Dinoroseobacter shibae DFL 12 = DSM 16493: one gene and its partner. The protein of the gene in region 1 interacts with the protein of each later gene in a pairwise test. Links are inferred from orthologs where the notes say so. Each region holds a gene or a part of one and is shown on either strand. Other genes may lie near its edges. The genes, in order: grxD and DSHI_RS06145.

Region 1 (10,607 bases):
AATTTCGGCAACCCCGAAAAACCCGAGATCATGGGCCAGTTCGTCGGCGCGTTGCAGGGGATCGGGGAGGCCTGCGCGGCGCTCGACATGCCGATCGTGTCGGGCAATGTCAGCCTGTATAACGAAACCGACGGTCAGGGCATCCTGCCGACGCCCACCATCGGGGCGGTGGGGCTCATCGACCATGTGGACGAGGCCATCATGGGCCAGCCCCGGGCGGGGGATATTTTGCTGCTGATCGGGGCGGGCGAGGGGCATCTGGGCCAATCGGCGCTGCTGGCCGAGGTGTTCAACCGCGAGGAGGGCGATGCGCCGCCTGTGGACCTGGACGCCGAGCGCGCGGCGGGCGAGCTGATTCTCGAGGTGCGGGAGTGGATCGGGGCCTGTACGGACCTGTCGGATGGCGGGCTGGCGCTCGCGGCGTTCGAGATGGCGGAGGCGGCCGGGCTCGGCGTCAGCCTGGACGAGGCGGACATGGCGCAGCTGTTCGGGGAGGACCAGGGGCGTTACATCGTGGCCTGCGGGTTCGATGCGGCCGAGGCGATCATGGTCGCGGCGGGGCGGGCGGGCGTGCCCGTGGCCAGCGTCGGCCGGTTCGGCGGCGAGCAGGTGAGCCTCGGCGCCAGCAGCGCGCCGCTTGCGGAGTTGAGCACGCTCTATCGTGGTGCCTTTGCCGCGCAACTGGGCTGAGGCCCTGCGCCGGGGCACCCATGTCGCGCCCTTGAGCGGCTTGCAGCACCGGGGCGGGAGGCTTACTATACCCATACGGAATAATCAGGAATTCGCCCATGCCGATGCAGGCCGATGAAATCGAAGCGCTTCTGCGCGAGAGTTTCCCCAACGCCCAGATCGTCGTCGAAGGGGATGACGGGGTGCACATGTCCGCGATGGTCGTCGACGAGAGCTTTCGCGGCAAGAACCGGGTGCAGCAGCAGCGCGCGGTCTATGCGGCGCTCAAGGGCAAGATGGACGGGCCCGCGGGCGAGTTGCACGCGCTGGCGCTGACCACGAAGGCGCCCTGATGGCCTGGACCACGCCCATCGTGCTGCTCTCGGGGGCGCTGCTTGCGGTGCTTCTGGCGCGTGCGGTCTGGGTGGTATGGTACGAAAAGCGGTTCCCGCAGGAGCGGGGCACCGCCCCCGGCGAGGGCTATACCGAGATCGAGGCGAATTACCACTCCGGCGGGCCGGGCGGCGGCCACTCTTCCATAATCCGGGTCCCGAAGGACCCGCAGGAATATGCACGATCCTTCGTGCCTCATCATGCCAAAGGAAAAGACCATGAGTGACGCAAACGAGCGTATCAAGGAGACCGTGACCAAGAACGATGTTGTTCTGTTCATGAAGGGCACCAAGACAATGCCGCAATGCGGATTCTCGAGCCGGGTGGCCGGGGTTCTGAATTTCATGGGGGTCGAATACACGGATGTGAACGTGCTGGCGGACGAGGAAATCCGGCAGGGGATCAAGGACTATTCCGACTGGCCGACCATCCCGCAGCTTTACGTCAAGGGCGAGTTCGTCGGCGGCTGCGATATCATCACCGAGATGACCCTGTCGGGCGAACTGGACCAGATGTTCGAGACCAACGCGGTGTCCTACAACAAGGAAGCCGCCGACAAGATCCGCGAAGCCAACGCCTGAGCCGGCTTTGCCGAGACTTTGAAAGCGCCTCCGGCCCGGGGGCGCTTTTTTCTTTGCCGGTCTCGGCGCGCTTTTCGTCGGGGGCGGGGAGGGCGGTTGGGCGCCGCATGGCGGTTTTTGCCGGGAGGAGGCAGGATTGGAGCGTTCTGCAGGTGTTGCGGGGCGTGTTGGGTTGTCTCCCCACCGGTGTGCGTGTAGCTGGGCCGCGGAAAAGTGAGGGGGTAGGTGCCATGGCCGCGCGCGTCAGGATTATGAGTTTTCGGAAACGCTTTGGCTGCATGATGCTTGCGCTGGCCGTTCTGGTCGTGGTGTCGGTCGGCGGGGCGTTCGCCCAGTCCGCCGACCCCGCCCCGGCCGAGGTGTCGGCACAAGAGGATGCCGAGGCCGCGCCGCCCGAGGACAACGCGCCGGCCTATCCTGCGGGTCTCGACGATCCGACACTCGAAATCGAGGAGCTGCGCCTGCGGCTGCTGCCGCTGACGGTCGATCAGCTTACGGAGCTTGCCGCTGCGTGGCAGGGGATCGTGGCCGGACAAACCCAGGCGGTGGTCGATGAATCGCTTGCGCTGGAGCGTCTGCCGACGCAGGAGCAGGAGGCCGCCCGGGCCCGCGTTGTCGCGTTGACGGAGACACGCAATGCCGGGTTCGATCGCTTCTCGGAAGTCGTGAGCAATCTGGCGCGCAAGGGCGGGGACCCGGCGACGGTGGAAACCTACCGGGCCTATCGATCCTCCATCGTCGTTCAGGAAAAGCAGGAGGCGGATTGGCGGACGCTGGCCGAAGGCGCGTTGAGCTGGGCGGTTGCGCGCGATGGCGGCGTGCAATTGGCGATCCGCATCGCGGTGATCGGCGGCGCGATATTCGCGCTGCTGCTCGTGGCCCGGATCGTGCGGGGGTATGCCCGGCGGATGTTCGGGAAGTTACCGAACTTGTCCAAGCTGTTGCAGGCGTTCCTGGCGACGATTGTCTATTGGCTGACCATTGCGGTGGGGTTGATGGTGGTCCTGTCTTCGCTGGGTGTGGACATCACGCCGCTCTTCGCGCTGTTCGGCGGTGGTGCCTTCATCCTGGCCTTTGCCATGCAGGAGACCCTGAGCAACCTGGCGGCGGGCGTGATGATCATGATCAACCGTCCCTTCGATGAGGGGGATTATGTCGATGTCGCGGGTCTTGGCGGGACGGTGAAGAACGTCTCTATCGTCTCGACCCAGATCGTGACGCCGGACAACCAGATCATCGTGATCCCGAACTCCAAGGTCTGGGGCGATGTCATCACCAACGTCACGGCGTCCGATACTCGCCGGGTCGATATGGTGTTCGGCATCGGCTATGGCGATTCGATCCAGGAGGCCCAGGCCGTTCTGGAGGAGGTGGTTTCGGGCCATCCCCTGGTGTTGAAGGATCCCGCCCCGGTGATCCGCGTGAACGAACTGGCCGACAGTGCCGTGAACTTCATCGTGCGGCCCTGGACCAAAACCACCGATTACTGGGCGGTTTATTGGGACCTGCAGCGCGCGGTGAAAGAGGCGTTCGATGCCAAGGACATCTCGATCCCGTTCCCGCAGACCGACATGCATCTCTACATGGCGCCGAAATCGTTGCCGGCGGCGGTCGATGGGCTGCCCTTGGCGCGGCAGACCTCCACCGGGCGCGGTCCGGGGCGCGACGACCCGGGTCCGGACGACGCCGCAGAGCCCGCGCCGGCCGCAGGCTGAGCGCGCCTGTCCGCGGTGCGAGGGCGGTGTGTCTGCCTGATGCGGCCTGCAGCCCCTCCATCACCGTGAAAAACCCGACCGTGATCCAGATCGCCTTCGGCTCACCCCGCAGGGCGGTGGCGGCGACCGCGGCACCGCCGATGGCGACCATGGCCACGGAGGCAGATGCGCTCCAACACATCGTCTCGTCCCTTCCCCGGGTCAGTGTGTCGTGAAACGCCGGGGCTTGGCAAGATCGGGGGCAGGTCGGTGGGACCGGGCGAGTAACGTCGCCGCCAAACTGTACAGTGACAGAGGGTTTTTGTCCGGGCGCGGGAACGCCAGAAAGAGCGACGCGGTTCCGCAACTCAACCTCGTGCGCGCATGGCTCTTGGAAGGTGTCACCGGATCGGGCGCGTCCCGCGGCATTTGGGATAGCTCCGGCACCCCCAGAAGGCGGTTCCGGTTTTGCGCGCGGTGCGCTGGACCATGTCCGCGCCGCAGCGCGGGCAGGCGCAGGGTGTATCGGCTGCGCCCGTCTCGGGGGGCCGGGTCCCTCGTGGCCCGGTCTTGAGGGTTGCGTGGCGCGCCCTGTTCGCGGCGATATGCGCGTCTCTTGCCTCGTCCCCCCTGTCGAGACGCCGGAGTGTGTCATGGTGTCGATCGACTTCGGCTTCGGACAGGACCGGGGTCTGGAAGCGCCGGATCTGTTTGCCGAGCGCCCTCAGCCCCCAGCAGACCGTGTCCGGCATGGGCGTCTTTGGCTGCGCCTCTCCGGTGAAGACGACGAGGTTGTGCACGCGGTCCGATGAGATGCCCAACGCGCCCTGAACGGCGAGGACATGGGCATGGTTCTGGCGCAGCGGGTTCTGGAAGCTCCGTCTGCTGCGTTTGTGAACCTGGGTCCATCTGGCTTGCTCGGCGCTTCCGAAGATCCAGCCGGACATGTTCTTGGTTTCGATGACGAATATCCCGAAGCGTGACAGGACGACATGGTCTATCTGGGTGGTGGCGTCGCCCAGGGGCAGAATCAGATTCGACAGGGTCTTGTAGCCCGATGCCGCGAGCCCATGGGCAAGCGCGCCCGCCACCTTGCGTTCGCCGCGCGCGCCTTTCCGCTCGGGTGTGTCTATCGCGGACTTTCCTGCGTAGAAGAGGGATTTCAGAAGAAAGCCCAGCATGGGCGCCTAAGCGGCCGCGGTAGCGCGCAAGAGGCGTGCGCGGGCGGGGGGGATGGCGCCGATCTCCAGCCCGGTGAAGACATGAAGGGTGTTCATCTCGCGGTCGACCACGGCGTGATCGCTGACCCAGCCGCCCATGAGCAGGTAGGTCCGCAATAGCGGCGGCATGGCCCGCATCGCTCGCTTGAAGTCCGGCTTCACCCGGGCCAGGCCCTGGGCGAAGGGAAACACCCGGGGCGATTTCACCCGCGGCAGCCAGCGCGAGGGGGCCAGGTGGCGTTCGGTGAGCAGGGCGAAGGCGTCGCGGTAAAGCTCGCCATCGGTGCCCTGGAAGGACGAGCAGCCGAAGAGCATGCCGACCCCATGGGCGTCCACATAGGCGGTCATCGCGCCCCAGGCCACGCGCAGGATGTCCGGGTCGTGGCGGTCGGGATGCAGGCAAAAGCGGCCCAGCTCCACCATCGGTTTGTCGAACTCGCGGAGCGCGGAGAGCTCGTAGAACTGCGCGGAATAGCTGCGCGCGATCTCGGCTCCGGTGGCCAGCGGCAGCAGGCGGAAACAACCCACCAGCGCCCCGTCGCCGGTGTCGGTGACCATCACATGCAGGCAGGCCGCGTCGAAGGCATCGGCGTCCGGCGGCGCGTCGGGGCCGTGGAAGGCAAGCCCGCGCAGGCGCTGGCAGGCGGCGATGTCGGCCGGGCTCTCGGCCAGGCGCGCGGCGTAGCGGCCCTTGGTCAATCGCGGCATCGTCACCTCCGGGGTCTTGGCGCTTGGGCTGCACAGTATATCTATGGGCGTGACCTTCAATGATGTTCGTGCCCCGCCGAGACGCGGGGTCGGGTCCCGGACAGGCACAGGAGACCGAAATGGAAAAAGTCGTCAAATCCGAAGAAGAGTGGAAGGCGCAGCTGAGCGATCTGGCCTACAAGGTGACGCGCAAGCATGGCACGGAGCGGGCGGGCACCCACGAGGATTTCCCCAAGGACCCCGGCACCTATCGCTGCGTGTGCTGCGATGCGCCGCTGTTCGACCAGGCCCACAAGTTCGAGAGCGGCACGGGATGGCCGTCGTTCTTTCAGCCGCTGGACGAGGAGATGGTGGGCGAGAGCGTGGACAAGAGCTGGTTCATGACCCGCACGGAGGTGCATTGCAATCGCTGCGACGCCCATCTCGGCCATGTCTTTCCGGACGGGCCGCAGCCCACGGGATTGCGGTATTGCATCAATGGTGTGGCGCTGAATTTCGAGCCGGAATAGGGGGCGCTGCCCCCGTCGCATGCCCGACTCCCCCGGAGTATTTTTGCACAGATGAAGCCGGGGCGGTTGAGGCCTGGGCCAGGCGGACGGCTTGCAGGCGGTCCAGTTCGGCCAAGGCCGTGTCCGGATCGCCGGTGCGGGCCAGCGCCTTGGCATAGGCACGGCGGACCGAGCGGGGCCGCCAGGGCAGGGCGGCCCCCGCCAGCCAGGCGCGCAGATGCGCAGGCAGGCGGTCATAGTCGCCCATGGGATCCCCGCGCCGCCGGCGGCAGCGCAGGTGGGTCTGGCCGAGATTGCGGGTCATGGGTGTGCAGTCCCTGCGGTGGGTCGGATCAGAGGCAGCCCGCGAGCGTCGTGGCCATGTTGCGGATCAGCTGCGGATAGAGGTCGGGGCCGGGCGTGAGGTCGATCCCGATCGGGTCGATCACGCCGGTTCTGGCCTCGGTGCCGTCGAGCACGGTGTCCACCAGCCCGGCGTTGAATTGCGGCTCGGCCAGCACGCAGGTAATCCCCTCGTCCCGGACCCGGTCGCGGATCTCGGCGATGCGGGCGGGGCTGGGATCGGTAGCGTCGCTGAGCGAGATCGCTCCGGAGGCGGGGAAGTCGAAGGCGGTTTCGAAATACTGGTAGGCGTCGTGGAAGACGATGAAGCTGCCGCCGCGGGCGGGGGCGAGGATCTCTGCCACCTCTGCCGAGAGGGCGTCGAGTTCGGTGCGGCCCTCGGTGGCGTTGGTGAAGTAGGTCGCGGCGTTGTCCGGGTCGGCGGTGGAGAGTTGTGTGGCGATCAGGGTCAGCCAGGCCGCGGCGTTCTGCGGCGAGAGCCAGGCATGGGGGTCGTGTTCGCCGTGGTCGTGGCCGGCGTGGGTTTCGTGGTCGTGATCGTCATGGGCGTGATCGTGGCTGGCGGCCTTTTCCGAAGAGTCGTGCGTGTGATCATGGTCGTGGTCGTGCGCGTTATCATGTTCCGCGTGGTCATGGTCATGGTCATGGTCATGGCTCGCGTGGTCATGCTCCTCGTCGCCATGATCATGATCGTGGGCTTCGAACAGGGCGCCCTCGCGGAAGGGCAGCAGGGTGGTCTCTTCGGCGTCCAGCAGGGTCGTGACACGGGCGTTGGTGGCGAGGGTCGCGACGGCGTCTTCCATCCAGGGGGCGAGGTCCGCGCCCATCCAGAACACGAGGTCGGCGTCCTGCAACGCGGCGGCCTCGGACGGGCGCAGGCTGTATTCATGGGGCGAGGCGCCGGGGGGCAGGATCAGGGTGGGGGTGCCGACGCCGTCCATGACGCGGGCCACGAGGGCGTGGACCGGCGCGATGTCGGTGGCCACGGTCGGCACATCCGCCAGGGCGGTGCCACCAAGCAGGGTGGTTGCAACGCAGAGAGTGGTCAGGTTTCTGGACATCGGTGCCCCCTTGTGATCTTATAACGTTACCAGCGGAATATATGATATATAATAACATGACAAGCGAGGACATGGGCATGTCGGCGGAAAATGCGGCCCCGATCGGGTTCGAGAAGCACGACCACGGTGCCTGTGTCAGCCAGGCGCTTGCGGCGGCCGAGGCGCGTTGTGCCGCCGAAGGGCTGCGTCTGACGCCGGTGCGGCGCAAGGTGCTGGAGCTTCTGTTGCGCGAGCATCGGGCACTTGGGGCCTATGCGATCCTCGATCTTCTGCGGGAGGCGGGGTTCGGTTCCCAGCCGCCGGTGGCGTACCGGGCGCTCGATTTCCTGTCCGAGCACGGGTTCGTGCACAAGATCGAGCGGCTCAATGCCTTCGTGGCCTGCGCCCATCCGACCGAGCGGCATTCGCCCGCCTTCATGATCTGCAGGCTGTGCGACGCGGTGGCGGAGGCGCAATCGCCGCCCTCGCGCGGGGCGCTGGGGGCGGCGGCGAAGGCGGCAGGGTTCCAGATCGAGAAGACCGTGGTGGAGGCGGAGGGCCTGTGCCCGGCCTGCATCGAAAAGGCTGACGCATGAGCCTGATTTCCGTGCGCGGATTGAGCGTGGCCTATGGGGCGCGCACGGTCCTGAGCCATGTGGACCTGACCCTGGAGCCTGGCGAGATCGTCACCATCGTCGGGCCCAACGGGTCGGGCAAGACCAGCCTGCTGCGCGCGATCATCGGTGCCGCGAAACCGATGCGCGGGGAGATCTGGCTCAAACCCGGGCTGCGGCTGGGCTATGTGCCGCAGAAGCTGCATATCGATCCGACCCTGCCGATCACGGTGGAGCGGTTCATGCGCCTGCCCGAGAAGGTGCCGAAAGCCGCCTGCCAGGCGGCGCTGGAGGCCGCGGGCGTGCCGGATCTGCTGCGCCGGCAGATGTCGCAGCTATCGGGCGGGCAGTTCCAGCGGGTGCTTCTGGCGCGGGCGCTGATCAACCGGCCCGAGGTGCTGTTGCTGGACGAGGCGACGCAGGGGCTGGACCAGCCCGGCTCGGCCGCGTTCTATCGCCAGATCGAGACGGTGCGGCGCGAAACCGGCTGTGCCGTGCTGATGATCAGCCACGAGTTGCACGTGGTGATGAGTGCGTCGGACCGGGTGATCTGCCTCAACGGGCATGTGTGCTGCGAAGGCGCGCCCGCGGTGGTCGCCTCGGCCCCGGAGTACCGGGCATTGTTCGGGACCGGGACGGGTGGCGCGCTGGCGCTCTACCGGCACGACCATGACCACGATCACGACCATGACCACCCGCACAGTCACGAGGCGGCGGAATGATGCTGGACGATTTCATGACCCGCGCGACGCTGGCCGGGGTCGGTGTAGCCTTTGCCGCGGCCCCGCTGGGCTGTTTCGTGGTGTGGCGGCGGATGGCCTATTTCGGGGATGCCACCGCCCATGCGGCGATCCTGGGCGTGGCGCTGTCGCTGGCGCTGCAGATGTCGATTTTCGCAGGCGCGGTTCTGGTGGCGCTGCTCATGGCGCTGACGGTGACGTACCTGGCCGGGCGGGGCTATGCGATGGACACGCTGCTGGGGGTGATGGCCCATTCGGCGCTGGCCTTCGGGCTGGTGGCGGTGTCGTTCCTGTCGGGGGTGCGGATCGACCTGATGGCGTATCTGTTCGGTGATATCCTGTCGGTGTCGCGCATGGACCTGGTGGTGATCTGGGGTGGCGCGGCCCTGGTTGTGGGACTGATCCTGTGGCGATGGGCGGCGCTGCTGACGGCGACCCTGAACGAGGAGCTGGCCTATGCCAGCGGGCTCGATCCGCGGCGCGAACAGCTGGTGCTGACGGTGGCGCTGGCGATCACGGTGGCGGTGGCGATCAAGGTGGTGGGCGTGTTGCTGATTGCGGCGATGTTGATCATTCCGGCGGCGGCGGCCCGGGGGCTGGCGCGCACGCCGGAGGCCATGGCGGCCATCGCGGCGGGCATCGGGGCGCTGTCGGCGGTGGCCGGGTTGCGCGCGGCCTATGTGTTCGACACGCCCGCCGGGCCGTCGATCGTCTGCGTGGCCGCGCTGCTTTTTGCCGGGCTGAATCTCGCGGGCTGGCGCAGCGCGCGGGGTGCCTGAGCGCGCGGGCTCAGGGCATGCGCAGCGCACCGTCGAGCCGGATGGTCGTGCCGTTTAGGTAGCCGCATTCCAGGATGAAGGCCACGAGACGGGCGTATTCCACCGGATCGCCGAGGCGTTTGGGGAAGGTCACGTCAGCCGCGAGCGCCTCCATGATCTCTTCGCCGAGGCCGATCAGCATCGGTGTGCGGAAGATGCCCGGGGCGATGGACATCACGCGGATGCCCTCGCGCGCCAGATCGCGGGCCATGGGCAGGGACAGGCCCGTCACCCCGGCCTTGGAGGCGGCATAGGCGGCCTGGCCTTTCTGGCCGTCGAAGGCGGCGATGGAGGCCGTGGTGACGATCACCCCGCGCGCGCCGTCCGCATCGGGTGCGTTGCGGGCCATTTCGGCCGCCGCGAGCCGGGCGATGTTGAAGGTGCCAACCAGGTTGATGTCGATGGTGCGCTGGAAGGCGTCGAGCCCGTGAGGGCCTTCGCGGCCGAGGGTCTTGGCACTGGTCGCAACCCCTGCGCAGGTCACGCAGGCGGTGATCCGGCCCAGGGCTGTGGCGGCGGCGGTGACGCTGGCCTCGGCGCTGACATCGTCGGTGACGTCGGTTTCGAAAAAGAGCGCGCCGCTTTCGGCGGCGAGCTGGTGGCCGCGGGTCGCATCCCGGTCGAGCACCGCGACCGCCGCGCCCTTGGCGCGCAGGTGGCGGACGGTGGCCTCGCCGAGGCCCGAGGCGCCGCCGGTAACGAGGATGGCGTGATCTGAAACCTGCATGGGGGCTCCTGCTTTCTGAACACTTGTTCATTTTCTTGCCCGCCCGGGACGGCTGTGTCCAGAGGGGATCGCGAGGGCGCGGGTGTCGCGCTGTGCGGCGTGGCTCAAGACACTGTGATCGGGCTGGTGGGACTCCGCGGGAAGTTGCCGTTCGTTGGCCGGAAAAACGCCCCTTTCCAGCGGGTTTTGGCCGATTCTGCGGACCCATGCGGATGTGAACGCGCGGGGGCTTTAACGGCAGCTACGCAATCCCACATACGCAGCGGTGAGGGCCGCAAGGGCCCACTCAGACCAAGGAGTTCACCATGAAGAGCAGTAAGTTTTCCCCCGTTGTCGCACTGGCCCTTCCGCTGGCGCTTTTCGGGGCACCGTCCCTCGCGGGCAGCCTGGAGGACCCGGTGGTGGAGCCGGTCCCCATGGCGCCGGCCCCCGTGGTTGTTTCCGGCCGGGACTGGACCGGCGGCTATGTGGGTGCGCAGATCGGGTATGGTGACGTCGGCACGAATGCGTCCGGCGTCGATGGCGACGGTCTGATCGGTGGCCTGATCGCGG
Region 2 (10,475 bases), 530 kb from region 1 along the record:
CGCGGCGGGCAGGACCAACCGGAAGACCGCACCGCCCCCGGGGGCATTCTCGGCCTCCAGCGTGCCGTCGAAGTCGCGCACGATATTGTAGGAGATCGACAGCCCCAGCCCGAGCCCGCCCCCCGGCGCCTTGGTGGTGAAGAACGGATCGAACATGGTCTCGGCGGCTTCGGGCGCGATGCCGGGGCCGATGTCACGGACTTCGAGCATATGGGCCCCGTCGCGCGCGATTATCCGCAGGGTGACGCGGGGCGCAGGTGTGTGGGTCATCGCATCCAGCGCGTTGCTGAGCAGGTTGACCACCACCTGTTGCAGCCGCACATGGCCGCCGCGCACCCAGACGGGCCCCTCTGGCGGGGTGTAGTCCACCGCCGCGCCGGTCTGCTTCAGCCGGACCTGCATCACCGACAGCGCGTCCTCGATCACCGCGTCGAGCCGCACCGCGCCCACCTCTTCCTGCGGGCGGCGGGCGAAGTTGCGCAGGTGCTTGGAGATCGACGCCATCCGGTCGGTCATGGCCGAGATCCGCGTGACGTTCTCGCGCGCCTCGGGCACCCGGTCGCGGTCGAGGAAGGTCATGGCATTCTCGGCATAGGACTTCACCGCCGCCAGCGGCTGGTTGAACTCGTGGCTGAGGGCCGCCGACATCTGCCCCAGGGCGGCGAGCTTGCCGGCCTGCACCAACTCGGCTTGCGTCTTGCGCAGGCGCTGCTCGGTCTGGCGGCGCTCGACCACCTCCTGCTGCAGCTGCCGGTTGGCCAGGTTCAGATCCGCGGTGCGCTGTGTGACGCGGGCCTCCAATTCGGCCTGGGCGGCGCGCTGGGTCTCCATCCGCTCCAGCAGGCGGGCGCGGCGCTGCTGGTAGATCGCGGCGGCCATCACCAACAGCAGGGTCAGCAGCATGGCGATGGCCATCATCTGCAGCGCCTGCTGGCGCGCGGGCGCCGTGGGCAGCAGGATCGTCACGTCCCAGCCCGCGTCGCTGATCCGGGCGGTGCGGGCGACATAGCTTTCGGCCTCGCCCCTGGGCGTGGCGATGGACCACAGCTCCGCGCCCTCCGACAGGGGCGTGATCTCGGTGGGCAGGTGCGTGACCTCTGACAGCGGATACTGCCGCGCGGCTTCGATCCGGGCGCGCGCGGCGTCGGTCAGGGGGGCGAGCGCGCGGAAATGCCAGTCCGGGCGCGAGGACATGAAGACCACGCCCTGCAGGTCGCGCACCAAAACCGTGGCGGGGCCTGCGCGCCAGGTTTCCTCGAACCCGTCCACGGTGAATTTCACAGCCACCACGCCGGTGATGCGCGCGTTGTCTTCGACCGGGGCGGCGTAGAAATAGCCGCGCTCACCGGAGGTGGTGCCAAGGGCGAAATACCGGCCCAGCCCACCATCCAGCGCCTGGGTGAAATAGGGCCGGTAACTGAAGCTGCGGCCCACGAAGGACAGTGTTTTGCGATAGCTGCTGGCCGCCAGGGTCAGCCCGGAAATGTCCATCAGGTACACGTCCGAGGCCCCGATCGCATAGGCGGTCTGGCGCAGATCCTCGTTGATCCGGGCCTGCAGGGCGGTGTTCTCGGGCTGGCGCAGCAGGGCCGCGAGGTCGGGCCGCTCGGCCACCAGCGCGGGCAGGGGGGCGTAGCGGCGCAGGGCGCCGTTCAGCCCCTCCACCGTCAGGCTGAGCGTGGCCGCGGCCCTCTCGGCGGCCTCGGTCAGGAAATACCGTTCGATCCGCGGAAAGGCCGCCACTGCCACGAGTCCGGAGAGCAGCACCGCCACCGCCAGGGCGGGGATCAGCCGGGGCGAGGCGGCGGGGGGAGGGGCGAGCGCGTCGGACATGGCCGCACTATGGGCCAGTCGGCGGCGATTTCCAATCGCTCCGGTGGCTCACGCCGCGCGGGCGGCGGGCAGGATCGCGTCGTCCAGCAGGGCCATCAGGTCGCCGAAATAGCCGCCCGAACGGGCAGGACGCGTCGGGTCCGAGGTGATCACGAGCGTCAGGGCGCGGTCCGGCACGATGCACAGGATCTGGCCCCCATAGCCGCGCGCCAGAAGAAACTCCGCCCCGTCTGCACGCCCCAAGAACCAGCCATAGCCATAGCCCAGCCCGGAGAACCGCGATTGCGTGCGCGGGATGGCCGAGGCGCTGAGCCAGCCGTTGCTGATCACCTGACCGCCCTCGGCTGCCCCGCCCAGACGCACCATCTCGCCGATGGCCAGCAGGTCGCGGGGGCGCAGGGACATCTCGTTGCCGCCCAGGTAGTAGCCTTGCGGGTCGCGGGTCCAGGCGGGAATGTCGATGCCGAGTGGCGCGCCGATCCGGCGGCGCATCTGGGCCAGCAGCGACAGGCCCGTCGCCTCGGCCAGGGCTGCGCCGAGGATATGGAACGACCCGGTGGAATAGAGCATCCCTTGCCCCGGCGTGGCCACCATCGGGCGGCTCAGGGCATTGGCGACCCAGTTCCGGCTCGACACCCAGCCGCCGTAATTGGCGCCCGAGGTCCGCTCCAGCCCCGCCTGCATGGTCACGAGGTCGGCCATGGTCAGGTCGGGCACCCGCGGGTCGGCGCCTGCGGGGATCAACTGCGGCGCGACCTCGGCCAGGGTGGCGTCCACGCCCGCGATCTCGCCCCGGTCGATGGCCGCCCCCAGCAGGAGGGCCACGAGGGATTTCGACACCGACTTGATCGGCACCGCCCGCGACAGGGCCGGGCCGCGCAGCGCCTCGGCCAGGACGACCGTACCGCCCTGGGCCACGGTCAGGCTGTGCAACTGGTCCAGCCCCCGCGCGCGGTCCCGCACGCGGGTCCAGTCGGTGCCATTGGCGCGAGCCGGGCCGGCCAGCAGCGCGGCGGTGGAAAAGGCGAGGGCCGTGCGTCGTGTGATCATGCTGTCATAAATGGGGTGTCCGCGCCCGATGGAAAGCACCGCTCACATCTGCGTCAGAGGCGCCCGCACGGGGGAACCGGGGGCCAGAGATAGGGGTTGTCGCGCCCGGGGCGCGGGTCTATACGCGGGCGCTGGAATTCAGGAGGCCGGACATGGCGATTGGCAGCGCAAACCTCAACGTGATGATCAAGGCCGCCCGGGCGGCGGGGCGCAGCCTCGTGAAGGATTTCCGCGAGGTGGAGAACCTGCAATCGTCGATGAAGGGGGCGGGCGATTTCGTCAGCCGCGCCGATCTGCGGGCCCAGGAAATCCTGGAAAACGAGCTGCGCGAGGCGCGCCCGAACTATGGCTGGTTGGCCGAAGAGGCCAAGGAAGAGGTGATCGGCAAGGACCCGACCCGGCGCTGGATCGTCGATCCGCTCGACGGGACCACGAACTTCCTGCACGGGATGCCCCATTGGGCCGTCTCCATCGGGCTGGAGCACAAGGGCGATGTGGTCGCGGGCGTGGTGTTCGACCCGGCCAAGGACGAGATGTTCTTTGCCGAGAAGGGGCAGGGCGCCTGGATGAACCAGACCCGGATGCGGGTCTCGGGCCGGCGCATGATGATCGAGTCGGTCTTCGCCACGGGCCTGCCCTTCGCCAACAACGCGTACCTGCCCGCAACGCTCAAGGATCTGGGCCAGCTCTTGCCGCAATGCGCGGGCGTGCGGCGCTGGGGGGCGGCGGCGCTCGATCTGGCTTACGTGGCGGCAGGCCGCTACGAAGGGTACTGGGAGCGTGGGCTGAAGCCCTGGGATCTGGCCGCGGGCATCGTGTTGGTGCGCGAGGCGGGCGGGCTGGTGGAGCCGATCCGCGAGGACCAACTGCTGCTGGAGGACGGGCATATCCTGGCCGCCAGCGAGCCGATGTTCGGCAAGTTCGCCGCGACCATCCGCAAGAGCTGAGCCTACTTGCGCCGCCGCACGCGGGGAACGCGACTGGTGCGCCGCCGCACCTTGGGGATGCGCGAGGCGATGGCGTCGTAGCGCGCCTCCGGGTGGTCCGGATGGCCATCCGTGCGCGCCCAGAAGCGCGGGCCCCCCAGTCGCAACCAGACCGGCAGGATCAGGATCAGCCCCGCAACGAACCCGCCCGCATGGGCCCAGTAGGCGACACCGCCCCCGTCCATCGGCGTGGACGCCCCGCTGAACACCTGCAGCGCGAACCAGCCCGACAGAACGAGGCCCGCCGGGATCGGGATCACCCGGAAGATGATCACGATGATGATCAGCACATCCACCCGCGCCTTGGGATAGAGCAACAGGTAGCCGCCCAGCACCCCGGCGATGGCCCCCGACGCGCCCACCATGGGCACCGGGCTGAACGGGGCGGCGAGCACCTGCGCCAGCGCCGCGCCGATCCCGCAGAGCAGGTAGAAGCCGAGGAAACGCCCGTGCCCCAGCCGGTCCTCCAGGTTGTCGCCGAAGACCCACAGAAAAAGCATGTTGCCCGCCAGGTGCATGAACCCGCCATGGAGGAACATCGACGTGAACAGGCCCAGCGTCCCGCTGCCCGCGGTCAGCTCCCGCGGGACAAGGCCCCAGGTCTGGAAGAACAGCGAAAGCGCGCGCGGGTCGCCCATCAGCGGCAGGTAGGCGAGAAAGATCAGCACATTCAGGCCGATCAGCATCAGCGTCACATAGGGCGTGCGCTCGGAGGGGTTGTGGTCGCGGATGGGAAACATCGCTCTTACCTCAGTCTCCGGGCGGTCCGGGTCAAGGGGCGGGGGGTTACGGAATTGACGCGGGCCGGTTTCGTGTCATCCTTGGCCCATGAGACATGGACTTCTCGCCCTGGTGCTTGCGATGGGCCTGCCCGCGACGGGCTGGGCCGAGGGCTGTGCACCCGTGCCCGACACCCGCGCGGAGATCGCGGGCCTGCACGCACAGCTCCAGGCGGCCCCCTCGGAGACCGCCGCCCGCCCCCTGATCGGCGCGCTATGGCAGGTCTGGACCCGCGCGCCGGACGCGGCCGCGCAGGCGCTGCTGGACGAGGGGATGCGCAAGCGGCGGGAGTATGACTTCGCAGGGGCGGTGGAGGTGTTCGACGCGCTGATCGCCTATTGCCCGGACTATGCCGAGGGCTGGAACCAGCGTGCCTTTGCCCGGTTCCTGCAAGACCGCTACGATGCGGCGCTGGGCGATCTCGACCGGGCGCTCGCGCTCAGCCCGACCCATACCGCGGCCCTGTCGGGCAAGGCGCTGACCCTGATCCGGATGGGGCGGATGGGGCTGGCCCAAGACGTGCTGCGCGCGGCGGTGGCGCTGAACCCGTGGCTGCCAGAGCGCGTCTACCTGCTGCGCCCGCCAGGGCGGGAGCTCTGAGACGATTCGGGCTTGCACGACCCGGACCGCTTGCCTAGCCAAGAGGGGCGTGCGGGCGTGATGGAATGGTAGACATATCGGACTTAAAATCCGAAGGCCCTAGTGCCGTGTGGGTTCGAGTCCCACCGCCCGTACCACGCCCCTGACAGCCGCGCTCAGGTCTTGAAATTGCGGCTGTCCTTGATCTGGTCCCAGGCCCAGACGACCTCTTGCAACTTCTCTTCATCGCTGCGGTCGCCGCCGTTCATATCCGGATGAAGAACCTTGATCAACGCTTTGTAAGACTTGCGAATTTCGGGCTTGGACCAGTGATCTTTCGCCTCCAGGATCTCGATCGCGCGGCGTTCGGTCGGGGGCAGGCGGCGGGTGCCGGTGATCGACTTTCCGGGGTTGCGCGTGGCGTTCTCGCCCAGCACCTGGTGCGGGTCATCCACGCCCAGCCGGGCCCAGGCACGCTCCTCGGTGGAGCGCTTGAACGGCTTGGTCTCCCGGTCCCAGACGCGGTCCTTGTCCATCCGGCGCGCCATCTCTTCCTCGGACTGGCCGTTGAAGAAATTCCACTTCAGATTGTATTCGCGGACGTGCTTCTGGCAGAACCAGAAATAGTCGTCGAGGATATCGGGCGATTTCGGCGCCCGGTATTTCCCGGCCTCCTCGCAGCCTTCATGCTCGCATTGGCGTGTGGAGGTCTCGAACGCACCGGACATGCCCCGGCGGCCGCGTGGATTCTTCTTCTTGGAGGACGATACGGACATATCGAACCCGAAGGGATCACTCTTCGACATAGGACCTCACTTTCCGACTCGGAACGAAGAGTTTAATGCTTTGTTCGGGCAAGCAAAGAGGATTGCGACAAAATGGGCGTGAAAACCGAGATCGAGACCCGTCTGCAGGCGGCCTTCGCGCCGCGGGAGCTGGACGTGGTGGACGACAGCGAGAGCCATCGCGGTCATGCAGGATATCAGGAAGGTGGCGAAAGCCATTGGAATGTAAGGATAGTTTCGGAAAAATTCGAGGGCATGAGCCGGATCGCGCGGCACCGGGCGGTCCATGACGCGCTGGGCAAGGACCTGGTCGGGCGCATCCATGCGCTGGCGCTGAAGATCGAGGCCTGAGCGTCGGCATCAGCCGCGCGACGGCGCGTCGGGCGCAGGGACCTTGGGCGCGGTCGCGTCGGGGTCCGGACGCGGGCCCTTGATCTCGCGCAGGACCGACAGCATTTCGCCCGCGGGCTTTTCCGCGTCCCGGGGGCCGGCCACGGGGGGCGGGCCCGCCGGGATCAGCGCCGCGGCCTCGGCGGCCGTCGCGGCGCCGGGCAGCGGTCGGCGAAACACCAGCAAAGTGTGAAACCGGGTCGTCTTGGAGGTCAGCCCCGCGCGTTCTTCGCAGGGCAGGGTGTCGGTACGGACATATTCCCAACGCTCAGCCGCCAGCGCGTTGATTGCCTGTTCAAGTTGCGCGGCGAAGCGGTCCTCGATGCGTTTCAGCCCCTTTTTCTTGAGCCCCGTGTTGGGGGCAGGCACTATCTTGTATTCGTACATTTCCACTACTTTTCCACCGTTTTCATTGATCGCGCGCCGCGGGTCCTAGAGGGCTTGCCACCCCTGTCATGTCAACGGATCACGCGACTGGCCGTGCCGTCGCACAGCGCGAATCGCGCGGCGGAAACGAGCGCCAATTGCCGTGATCGCCGCCGGGAACGTGGAAATATGAGCAAGAAGGACAGATTTCTGCGCCGATTGTTCGCAATTTCACGACGTGAGCGCAGAAAATCGGGGTCAGTCCCCTCGGTCAATAAGCAAGTTCTTGCTCGGTCGGATTTGTTAACGTAATGTTAAGCACAGCAGGTATGACGCTTGTGAGTAAACCATGAGGGTAAAAACATGAACTTTAAGACTTTGATTGCTGCGGTAGCGCTGGCTGCGATTCCGGCATTTGCCGGCGCGTCCACGGTCCACACCGTAGTTGGTCCCGGCCCGATCGTTGAAGGCGGGCTGGAGAATGGAGATGTTGCCGCCGCAACTCTGACGATTGGTGACACTGTGAACGTCAACCTCGTGGCGTCCGAATTGCACGACTCGATCTCAATCCTGGGGTTCAACCTTAACCCGGTCCCCGTGAACGCGATGGTGTCTCTGAGCTTTGATGCGCTGAGCATCGATGAGTTCGGTCCCACAGTCGCGTCGCTGTCGTTCAACTCTGACGGTTCCGCGCCGGTGTTCACCGGACCCGTGGATACGAACCCGTTCACCTTCATGATCGAGGCGGATGCGTCGCCCCTGTTCGTCGTGTTCGACTGGGACAATGACACCAACTCGGCCGCGTCCTATTCGCTGCGGGTCTCTGCGGTGCCGCTGCCGGCGGGCCTTCTGCTGCTGGGCACTGCCCTGGGCGGCATGGCGGTTGCACGTCGTCGCAAGAAAGTTGCCTGATCGTTTTAGCGATCACGCAGCCAAGACTTCAAGGAGCGGTCCGAAAGGGCCGCTTTTTTTCCGTCTGGAAGGGCGTGGATGTGTGACGTACACAAGGCGACGTTTGCGGCCCGAGGCGCGTCACCTTTATAGAGTACAAGTAAACGGAACCGGCCGAACCGGACGACGTCACTCCGCCGGATGCTGGCGTGAGACCTGGGTGTCTATCCTGCGGCGTTCCCGGCGCAGCACAACGATGCCACCGGCCGCGAGGGCCAGGGCAAGAACGGGTATGATGAATTCATAGAGCGTCATGGATCGCGCTCCTCCTTCTTCAGATACCCTAGTATATAGTGCGAAACGCCGTGCAATACCAGTCCGGCGAGGCCCCACCACAGGGCGGAGGCCGCCATACCCGGTGCGGCCCCGGTCAGCGGGCGCAGGATCGCGAAGCCGATCAGACCCAGCGCCAGCGCGTTGGTGAAGGTCGAGAACAGCTTCACACGCTCGTTATAGACCAGGATCGCGTCCCGGGGCGGGCGGGGGCGGCGCAGGCCCATGGGGCGTTTACTGCTGCGCCAGCTTGGCGGCGACGATCTGGTTCACGGCCTTGGGGTTGGCCTTGCCGCCCGTGGCCTTCATCACCTGGCCCACGAACCAACCGGCGAGCTTGGGATTTTCCTGCGCCTTGGCGACCTGGGCGGGATTGGCGGCGATGATCTCGTCCACCGCGGCCTCGATCGCACCGGTATCGGTGACCTGCTTCATCCCGCGCGCCTCGACGATCTCGGCCGGATCGCCGCCCTCGGTATAGACGATCTCGAACAGGTCCTTGGCGATCTTGCCCGAAATCGCGTCGGCCTTGATCAGCTTGATGATCCCGGCGAGTTGCGCGGGCGAGACCGGGCTTTCGGTGATGTCGTGGTCTTCCTTCTTCAGCCGCCCGAACAGCTCGTTGATCACCCAGTTCGCCGCGAGCTTGCCATCGCCTGCCTCCCCCGCCACGGCCTCGAAATAGGCGGCATTAGTGGTGTCGGCGGTCAGGACGCTGGCATCGTAATCCGACAGGCCGAACTCGGTGATGAACCGCGCCTTCTTGGCGTCGGGCAGCTCGGGCAGGGCGGCGGCGATATCGTCGACCCAGGCCTGCTCGATCTCCAGCGGCAGCAGGTCGGGGTCGGGGAAGTAGCGGTAATCATGCGCTTCTTCCTTGGAGCGCATGGACCGCGTCTCCCCCTTGTCCGGATCGTAGAGCCGGGTTTCCTGGGTCACGCTGCCGCCGTCCTCGATGATCGCGATCTGGCGGCGCGCCTCGTATTCGATGGCTTGCTGGATGAACCGGAGGGAGTTCATGTTCTTGATCTCGCAGCGCGTGCCGAGATGTGAGAAATCCTGGCTCGCCTGGTATTTCTCGTAATCCCCGGGGCGGCAGACCGACACGTTCACATCCGCGCGCAGGTTGCCGTTTTGCATGTTGCCGTCGCAGGTGCCGAGATAGCGCATGATCTGGCGCAGCTTGCTGACATAGGCGGCCGCCTCTTCGGGCCCGCGGATATCGGGGCGGGAGACGATCTCCATCAGGGCCACGCCCGTGCGGTTCAGGTCCACGAAGGACATATGCGGGTCCATGTCGTGGATCGACTTGCCCGCGTCCTGTTCCAGGTGAATGCGCTCGATCCGCACCACGCGCGCCGTACCATCGCCCAGCTCGACCAGCACCTCGCCCTCGCCCACGATGGGGTGGTAAAGCTGGCTGATCTGGTAGCCCTGGGGCAGATCGGGATAGAAATAGTTCTTGCGGTCGAAGGCCGAGGTCAGATTGATCGCCGCCTTCAGGCCCAGCCCCGTGCGGACCGCTTGCGCGACGCATTCCTCGTTGATCACCGGCAGCATCCCCGGCATGCCCGCATCCACGAACGCGACGTTGGAATTCGGCTCCGCCCCGAACAGGGTCGAGGCGCCGGAGAACAGCTTGGCATTGGTGGCGACCTGGGCGTGCACCTCAAGCCCGATCACCAGTTCCCAATCCTCCCGCGCGCCTGCGATGACCTTGGGTTTCGGGGTCTCGTATGTGAGGTCGAGCATGGGTCCGTCTCCGCCTGTTCCGCCCGCGTTTTTAGGGGAGGGCAGGCGGCGGGGCAAGGCGGATTGCGGCGCCCGTGCGGCCCGCCATGGGCCGGTTTCCGCCCGTGCGGAAATTGGGGGCTGGTGCGGGCCGGGTTTGTCGGGGAATCCTGCGCCCGACGAAACGGTTCGGGACTTGGACATGCGAAAACTGGCAGGGGCGCTTGTGGGGCTTGGGCTCTGTGTTCTGGCAGGGTGCAGCACGGGCAGCACGGCGCGAGACGGCGGGGGCGGCACCGCCGATCTGCCAGTGGCACAATGGGATTTCCGCCCCGACAGCGACCAGCTGACCCGCGCGGCCCTGGATGCGCTGTCGAGCCACGGCGCGGCGCTGCCACTGGTCACACCTGCCGATGTGCGCCAGTGGTGCCCGGCTTACCTCGACGCCGACCGGGCGGATCGCGAAGCGTTCTGGGCCGGGTTCCTGTCGGCGCTGGCGAAATACGAGAGCACCTGGAATCCAAAAGCCGTGGGCGGCGGTGGCCGGTGGTTCGGGCTGACCCAGATCTCGCCGGCCACCGCGCGGGGCTATGGCTGTGCCGCGGCGACGGGCAATGCGTTGCTGGACGGTCCCGCGAACCTCGCCTGTGCGATCCGCATCATGGCGGTGACCGTGCCGCGCGACGGGGTGATCGCGGCGGGCGGGGCCGGGGTGGCGGCCGACTGGGCGCCGCTGCTCAGCCCGCCCAAA

Evidence for each region.
Region 2: the proteins of grxD (region 1) and DSHI_RS06145 interact in binary tests that used the Escherichia coli proteins (3 or more experiments, as listed by UniProt). The link is inferred for Dinoroseobacter shibae DFL 12 = DSM 16493 from one-to-one orthologs.

What each region holds. Positions count from the first base shown.
Region 1 is NC_009952.1:1,769,084-1,779,690, reverse strand. The notes cover bases 1-2,961. They hold grxD (Grx4 family monothiol glutaredoxin), read left to right. Parts: upstream 1-1,280; coding sequence 1,281-1,643; downstream 1,644-2,961. Other genes in these bases: DSHI_RS08695 (mechanosensitive ion channel family protein), read left to right, coding at 1,874-2,961; DSHI_RS08705 (hypothetical protein), read left to right, coding at 1,022-1,288; DSHI_RS08710 (BolA/IbaG family iron-sulfur metabolism protein), read left to right, coding at 789-1,022; purL (phosphoribosylformylglycinamidine synthase subunit PurL), read left to right, coding at 1-690. Outside these bases: more of DSHI_RS08695, read left to right, coding at 2,962-3,358; DSHI_RS22760 (nuclease-related domain-containing protein), read right to left, coding at 3,739-4,518; DSHI_RS08680 (GNAT family N-acetyltransferase), read right to left, coding at 4,525-5,265; peptide-methionine (R)-S-oxide reductase MsrB, read left to right, coding at 5,385-5,774; DSHI_RS21690 (DUF6525 family protein), read right to left, coding at 5,740-6,078; DSHI_RS08670 (zinc ABC transporter substrate-binding protein), read right to left, coding at 6,107-7,177; DSHI_RS08665 (transcriptional repressor), read left to right, coding at 7,234-7,752; DSHI_RS08660 (ATP-binding cassette domain-containing protein), read left to right, coding at 7,749-8,492; DSHI_RS08655 (metal ABC transporter permease), read left to right, coding at 8,492-9,289; DSHI_RS08650 (SDR family NAD(P)-dependent oxidoreductase), read right to left, coding at 9,300-10,055; DSHI_RS08645 (outer membrane protein), read left to right, coding at 10,361-10,607. UniProt on the Escherichia coli protein: Monothiol glutaredoxin involved in the biogenesis of iron-sulfur clusters.
Region 2 is NC_009952.1:1,237,083-1,247,557, forward strand. The notes cover bases 4,907-7,735. They hold DSHI_RS06145 (BolA family protein), read left to right. Parts: upstream 4,907-6,106; coding sequence 6,107-6,364; downstream 6,365-7,735. Other genes in these bases: DSHI_RS06130 (tetratricopeptide repeat protein), read left to right, coding at 4,907-5,249; DSHI_RS06140 (DnaJ domain-containing protein), read right to left, coding at 5,405-6,034; DSHI_RS06150 (DUF4177 domain-containing protein), read right to left, coding at 6,374-6,790; DSHI_RS06155 (VPLPA-CTERM sorting domain-containing protein), read left to right, coding at 7,133-7,681. In the rest of the region: DSHI_RS06110 (ATP-binding protein), read right to left, coding at 1-1,833; DSHI_RS06115 (serine hydrolase domain-containing protein), read right to left, coding at 1,882-2,883; DSHI_RS06120 (inositol monophosphatase family protein), read left to right, coding at 3,036-3,830; DSHI_RS06125 (rhomboid family intramembrane serine protease), read right to left, coding at 3,833-4,609; more of DSHI_RS06130, read left to right, coding at 4,698-4,906; DSHI_RS22965 (hypothetical protein), read right to left, coding at 7,850-7,975; DSHI_RS06160 (hypothetical protein), read right to left, coding at 7,972-8,220; Asp-tRNA(Asn)/Glu-tRNA(Gln) amidotransferase subunit GatB, read right to left, coding at 8,228-9,745; DSHI_RS06170 (transglycosylase SLT domain-containing protein), read left to right, coding at 9,927-10,475. UniProt on the Escherichia coli protein: Transcriptional regulator that plays an important role in general stress response. Has many effects on cell morphology, cell growth and cell division. Acts by regulating the transcription of many genes, including dacA (PBP-5), dacC (PBP-6), ampC and mreB.